2 linked regions of the Dongshaea marina genome follow. The protein of the gene in region 1 binds, or shares a complex with, the protein of each later gene. Links are inferred from orthologs where the notes say so. Each region holds a gene or a part of one and is shown in the gene's direction. Other genes may lie near its edges.

Evidence for each region.
Region 2: the proteins of hisF (region 1) and hisH are in contact, whole or in part, in a crystal structure (PDB 6RU0), measured with the Thermotoga maritima proteins. The link is inferred for Dongshaea marina from one-to-one orthologs. Residues at the interface, in WP_004080486.1 of Thermotoga maritima: Met1, Leu2, Ala3, Arg5, Ser40, Glu41, Asp45, Glu46, Ala70, Glu71, Ile73, Asp74, Ile75, Pro76, Phe77, Asp98, Lys99, Ser122, Gln123, Glu161, Thr195, Leu196, Asn247, Arg249, Glu251; in WP_004080484.1 of Thermotoga maritima: Asn15, Arg18, Arg22, Arg117, Leu118, Pro119, His120, Met121, Gly122, Trp123, Asn124, Asn134, Gly135, Tyr136, Tyr138, Val140, Tyr158, Glu180, Lys181, Ser182, Ser183, Lys184, Ile185.

The regions. Positions count from the first base shown.
Region 1 is NZ_CP028897.1:1,006,148-1,009,469, forward strand. Bases 107-3,105 are described here. They hold hisF (imidazole glycerol phosphate synthase subunit HisF), read left to right. Parts: upstream 107-1,226; coding sequence 1,227-1,985; downstream 1,986-3,105. Other genes in these bases: DB847_RS04980 (N-acetyl sugar amidotransferase), read left to right, coding at 107-1,227; hisH (imidazole glycerol phosphate synthase subunit HisH), read left to right, coding at 1,982-2,602; DB847_RS04995 (class I SAM-dependent methyltransferase), read right to left, coding at 2,670-3,105. Also shown: more of DB847_RS04980, read left to right, coding at 1-106; more of DB847_RS04995, read right to left, coding at 3,106-3,322.
Region 2 is NZ_CP028897.1:2,156,333-2,159,655, forward strand. Bases 117-3,116 are described here. They hold hisH (imidazole glycerol phosphate synthase subunit HisH), read left to right. Parts: upstream 117-1,316; coding sequence 1,317-1,916; downstream 1,917-3,116. Other genes in these bases: hisC (histidinol-phosphate transaminase), read left to right, coding at 117-258; hisB (bifunctional histidinol-phosphatase/imidazoleglycerol-phosphate dehydratase HisB), read left to right, coding at 251-1,390; hisA (1-(5-phosphoribosyl)-5-[(5-phosphoribosylamino)methylideneamino]imidazole-4-carboxamide isomerase), read left to right, coding at 1,926-2,663. Outside these bases: more of hisC, read left to right, coding at 1-116. UniProt on the Escherichia coli protein: IGPS catalyzes the conversion of PRFAR and glutamine to IGP, AICAR and glutamate. The HisH subunit catalyzes the hydrolysis of glutamine to glutamate and ammonia as part of the synthesis of IGP and AICAR.

The DNA.
Region 1 (3,322 bases):
TCGGAGGTTTACTATTGTAAAAAATGTGTAATTAGTAATCAGCGCCCAAACTCGGCTGTAGAGTTTAAGCATACGAATAAAAGCAAAAAGAAAACAATTCACTTTGATAGCGAGGGGGTTTGTGATGCGTGCCGATTATCGGAGCAGAAAAATAATACAATAGATTGGGAGCTCAGAGATAAGGCGTTGAGAGAGTTATGTGATCGGCATAGGAGCAAAAATGGATACTATGATTGTTTGGTTCCGGGATCTGGCGGTAAGGATAGTTTTTACGCGGCTCATATTTTAAAAGAAAAGTATGGAATGCACCCATTAACCGTGACTTGGGCACCACATATATACACAGAGTGGGGGTGGAAGAATTTTCAGTCATGGATTCATGCAGGGCTTGATAACTACCTTATGACTCCAAATGGGCGGGTACACAGATTATTAACCCGGTTGGCCGTTGAAAATTTATTGCATCCATTTCAACCATTTATGTTAGGGCAAAAGTTATTAGCCCCCAAAATGGCTAAGAAGTTCAATATCCCATTGATCTTTTATGGTGAAAATGAGGCGGAGTATGGAAACCCTATTGCAGATACCAACTCACCACTGCGTAGTAGCGAATACTTTTCATCGTCTGACTATGATGAGCTTTATCTTGGAGGAGTATCATTGACAGAGCTTCAGGAGGACTTTGGATTAGTTTCCCAGGATCTTATTCCATACCTTCCTATATCTGAGGGTGATATTGAAGAGTGTAATATTGAAACACATTATCTAGGATATTATCTGAAATGGCACCCTCAGAGTTGCTATTACTATGCAGTAGAAAATGGCGGATTTGTTGCTTCTCCAGAAAGGACGCCTGGAACTTATTCTAAGTATAATAGTATTGATGATCGAATTGATGACCTTCATTATTATACAACCGGTGTTAAATTTGGTCTGGGTCGTGCGAGTTATGATGCAGCTCAAGAGATTCGTTCCTTAGATATTGAGAGAGATGAAGGTGTTGCTTTGGTTCGTCGATATGATCACGAATTCCCTGAGCGTTTTATTGATGAGCTGTTATCCTATTTAAGTATTCCTGAGAATGAGTTTCCTGTTGCAGCAACACAATTTGAATCACCAGTTATGGATAGACACTATTTTGATCGTCTTTGCGATAGCTTTAGGAGTCCTCACTTATGGATTTATGATAAGGGGCTGTGGCGATTACGCCACCCTTTGGAGGAGTGATGCCAAAGAAGCGACTAATTGCGCGACTTGATATAAAAAATAACTACCTTATCAAGGGGATTCACCTTGAAGGGCTTAGGAAACTAGGCACTCCAGATACCTTTGCTGGAGAGTACTTTTCACAGGGTGTTGATGAGCTGATATTTATGGATGCGGTAGCATCTCTCTACCAGCGCAATAATCTGATGCATATTGTTAGTCAGGCTGCCGAGAATATATTTGTACCAATTACAGTGGGTGGGGGATTAAGAAAATTAGATGATGTTAAGGCTGTCCTGCGAAGTGGTGCTGACAAAGTTGCTATCAATACTGCTGCGGTGGCTAAACCAAAATTTTTGAGTGAAGTAGCAAGAGAGTGTGGGGTTCAATGTGTAGTTTTGTCTGTGGAAGCAAAAAGTGTAGGGGATCAGCTATGGGAGGTTTATACCGATAATGGCCGAGAGAGAACAGGGGTAATGGTTGATGATTGGGTAAAGCAGTGTTTACCCTTGGGGGTTGGTGAGATTCTACTTACATCAGTGGATCGTGAAGGGACATGTTGTGGACTAGACATAGAGTTATGTCGCATGGTGAGATCTCTATCTACTGTACCAGTTGTTGCTTCGGGAGGTGTGGGTTGTTTGAGTCATATTCAACAAGGTTTTGATGTTGATATGGATGGTATAGCGCTTGCGCACCTCCTTCATTATCGGAAATCGACAGTTAGCGAAATAAGGGACTACTGTCTTGATGCAAACCTGGATGTAAGAGCAAGATGAAAAAAATAGATTTGATAGATTTTGGCACAGGAAACCTCTTCTCAATTATCGGGGCATTGCGCTATTTGGGGGCGGAGCTTAATGTTGTGAGCCGAAAGGGAGATTTTAGTGGTGCCGGGCTTATAGTTTTACCTGGAGTTGGTGCTTATCCCGCTGCAATGAAAACTCTAAAGAGTAATGATATACAACGTGAACTACAGTATAAGGTTAGTTGTGGTATACCTATTCTTGGGATCTGTCTGGGCATGCAGCTTCTGTTTGAGAAGAGCTATGAATTTGAAGCTTGTAAAGGATTAGGGTTGCTCTCTGGTGAAGTTACCCCTTTGCCTAGTTTGTCAATTGATGGGTTGAGTCTCCGTATACCCCATGTTGGTTGGAGCCAGGTTACTTTTGAAGGTAATGGTAGTAGTCCACTGGTAGGGGGGCTTATGCAGGAAGATTATTACTTTGTACATTCACTTTCGGCAATAACTCAGGATAGTCTTGGGTTTGTTGAGTTTGGAGGGCACAAAATTACAGCCTATGCTGAAAAGAAAAATATATTTGGTTGTCAATTTCATCCCGAGAAGAGTGGTGATGCTGGCTTGCATATGTTGGAGTCCTTTATTAATTTATAAAATACATTATGGGGTAATTCATCAGGGTTTATAATTTTAACTATATCAGTATGTATTAATTGTTACCTCATATAAATAAAGGTATTATTTTCTCTTGTGGGATCTTCTTTTCATTAACTAGAAAATTATTTATCTCTGAGTAAAATGACATTGATGATATAATAAACAAGTCAGCAGTTAAATATCTTTCATCATTAATCGATACGATTTTCTTATTAAATGAAGGTAAATATGTGTTTGTTTTTGAATTATCAATATCAGCTATAATGATATTTTCATCAGTATGAACGTCTAGTATATAAAGTAACGTGTTTAGTCCATTGCATGCACCATGGAAAGCTATTTTTTTATTGTTCGTCCTTTCAGTGTTCAATATATTTTTTATCCTTAATATATTACTTTCAATTTTTGATGATATGATATCTATCAATCCATCATCCTCAGCTATAATGTTTTCTTTAGGTTGTGATGTTGCTTCAATTAAGATATTTAATGTGTCATTGGCGTAGAATTCATTAATTATATTAAAGCCACAAAACTGGATTATTTCATATGCGCTTTTTCTTGTGAAATAGCTTATGTGTTCATGTAAAAGAGCATTCAAATCTCCCGTTTTAAACTGCCTTTCAATATCTGGGATTTCAACAACCGCCCTACCTCTTTTAGGTAATAAAACCTTATTTAGTTCTGCTAGAAACAAAGTTGGATCTGGAACATGCT
Region 2 (3,323 bases), 1.2 Mb from region 1 along the record:
CTCTGTGGGCTGCGTGATGCTCTTTTCGGGGCTCTCTCTACCTTGCCGGATCTTAAGGCGTTTCCAAGTGAGGCAAATTTTGTGCTGCTAGAGTCACCCCGGGCCAGTTGCTTGTTTGAATTTTTAAGCCGTCAGGGGATTATCGTGCGTAAGATGGCCCATCCAGGGCAACTGCGTCTTTCGGTGGGGAGTCAGGCTGAATGTGAGCAATTGATCAGCGCTATTTCACAGTGGAGCCAGGAGCCAAGCTATGTCTAAACAGAAATTTCTATTCATTGATCGTGACGGCACCCTGATCCAGGAACCACCGGAGGATTTTCAGGTCGACAGGCTGGATAAGCTAAAGCTTGAGTCCGGGGTGATCCCCGCGCTGCTCGCGCTGATTCGTGCGGGCTATAAACTGGTGTTGATCTCCAATCAGGATGGCCTGGGAACGGCGAGCTTTCCTCAGGCCTCCTTCGATGGATCTCAGCAGATGATGCTGGATATTTTTCGTTCCCAGGGGGTTGAGTTTGAGGATGTCCTCATCTGTCCGCACTTTGAGGAGGATAACTGTGCCTGTCGTAAGCCCAGGCTTGGCCTGGTGGCTGATTATCTGCGCCGGGGGATAATCGACTTTGAGCGCTCACTGGTGATTGGTGATCGCCAAAGCGATATGCAGCTTGCCGAGAACATGGCGCTGCGTGGGATCCGATATCGACCCGATAGCATGGGTTGGTCCGAAATAAGCCGCTTGCTTACCACGACGCCAAGACGCGCACAGATTAGCCGTAACACCCGGGAAACCCGGATTCAGGGGAGGGTGGATCTCGATGAGCGAGGCTCACAGATTAAAACCGGCATCGGTTTTTTTGATCACATGCTTGAGCAGATATCGACCCATGCCGGGCTGAGTCTTGAGCTTGAGGCCGAGGGAGATTTGCAGGTTGATGAGCACCACAGTGTCGAAGATTGTGCCTTGGTCCTGGGGGCCCTTCTGAAAAAAGCATTGGGTGATAAGCGGGGGATCGCCCGTTTCGCTTTCCAGCTGCCGATGGATGAGGTGGCCGCAACTTGTCTGCTGGATCTTTCGGGGCGGCCCTATTTTCAATTTGAGGGGAGTTTTACCCAGCCCCGGGTAGGAGAGCTCTCCTGTGAAATGGTGCCGCATTTTTTCCGCTCCCTGGCCGATAGCCTGGGTTGTACCCTGCACCTTAGTTGTACGGCTGGCAATACCCATCATCAGGTGGAGAGCCTGTTCAAGGTGTTCGGCCGGACGCTGGGCCAGGCGGTGCGGATCACGGGTGACGGCTTGCCTAGCTCTAAGGGGTTCTGTAATGGGGAGCTCACAAGATGTGGTGATTATCGATACCGGATGCGCCAACCTGACTTCGTTGCGTTGTGCGATTGAGCGCCAGGGGTATGCCCCGGAGATTAGTTGCGATCCGCAGCGGATCCTGCAGGCGGATAAGCTGTTTCTACCCGGGGTCGGCAGTGCGGCTCATGCGATGAAGAACCTCAGGGAGCGTGGCCTGGTTCAGGTGCTCCGGGATATCCGTCAGCCTCTTCTCGGGATCTGCCTTGGGATGCAGCTTTTGGGGCGTAGCTCGGCCGAGGGGGAGAGTGAGTGCCTAGGGATCTGTGAGCTGACGAGTCGCTCTTTGGATACTCAGGGGGCGCCTTTGCCACACATGGGGTGGAACCGGGTCAAGTCCCGTGAGGCTCATCCCCTTTTCAAAGGGATAGGGAGTGCTGAGTATCTCTATTTCGTGCACAGCTATGGGATGGAGCCCGGTGCGGAAACGGTCGCGACCAGCTGCTACGGCACAGCCTTTAGTGCGGCAATCCAGTGTGGAAATTTTTACGGGGTGCAGTTTCACCCGGAGCGCTCAGGTCCTGTCGGAGCGCGTTTGATCAACAACTTTCTGAAGCTATAGGAGACACGGATGATTATACCTGCACTGGATTTGATTGATGGAAAAGTGGTGCGCCTCTACCAGGGCGATTATCGGCAACAGACCACTTATGGCGTTGAACCCACTGAGCAGTTTAGGGCTTATCAGGCCTGTGGCTCCAGTTGGTTGCACCTGGTGGATCTCAGCGGTGCCCGGGATCCTGCCAAACGGCAGTTTTCGGTGATCTCCAGGTTAGCTGAGGTATGTCCTCTTAACCTGCAGATTGGCGGTGGGATCCGAAGTGAGGCCGATCTGTTGGCACTGCTGGAGGCCGGAGCCGATCGGGTGGTGATCGGATCCCTTGCGGTACTGGAGCCTGAAAGGGTGCGGCAGTGGCTGCATCGTTATGGACCTGAGAAGATCGTATTGGCACTGGATCTTAAGCCCCGAAAAGAGGGAGGCTATGGCGTTGCGATAGCCGGCTGGCAGCAAGAGTGCGATCAGGATCTCAACCAATTTCTTGATGACTATCTCAGTGCCGGATTGCGGCATCTGCTGTGTACCGATATCTCCCGTGATGGAACCCTTCAGGGATCGAATATCGAGCTCTATCGGGATCTGTGCCGCCGCTTCCCGGCCCTGAAGGTGCAATCCTCTGGTGGGATTGGCTCACTGAATGATATCCAGGCGCTTCGGGAGACTGGGGTCAATGGGGTTATCGTTGGGCGAGCGCTGCTGGATGGCCGTTTTACCCTGGAGGAGGCGATCGAATGCTGGCAAAACGGATAATCCCCTGCCTGGATGTGCGAGATGGGGTGGTGGTGAAGGGGGTGCAGTTTCGAAACCACAAGGTGATGGGAGAGATAGTCGAGCTGGCACAGCGCTATGCTGAGATGGGGGCCGATGAGCTGGTGTTTTATGATATCACTGCCTCCAGTGATAAGCGGTTGGTGGATAAAAGCTGGGTGGAGCGGGTTGCCGAGGTGGTGGATATCCCCTTCTGTGTGGCCGGTGGGATCTCCAGCGTGACAGAGGCCGCGCAAATTCTGGCCTATGGAGCGGATAAGATTTCCGTTAACTCTCCGGCGCTGCGCCGACCCGAGCTTATCAGTGAGCTGGCGGATCGCTTCGGGGTTCAGTGTGTGGTGGTTGGGGTGGATAGCTACCAGGATCCGGCCACGGGGTTCTACCAGGTGTACCAATATACGGGAGATGAGAGTGCGACTCAGAAGACCTGCTGGCAGACCCTCAATTGGGTACGACGGGTGCAGGAGTTGGGGGCGGGTGAAATCGTACTCAACATGATGAACCGGGACGGGGTACGCCAGGGCTATGATCTTAAGCAGCTTAATCGGGTGAGGGATATCTGTAAAGTGCCCCTTATCGCTTCCGGGGGGCTGGCTGTATGGAGCACTTCAAAGAGGTCTTCCTGCAAGCCGATGTGGATGG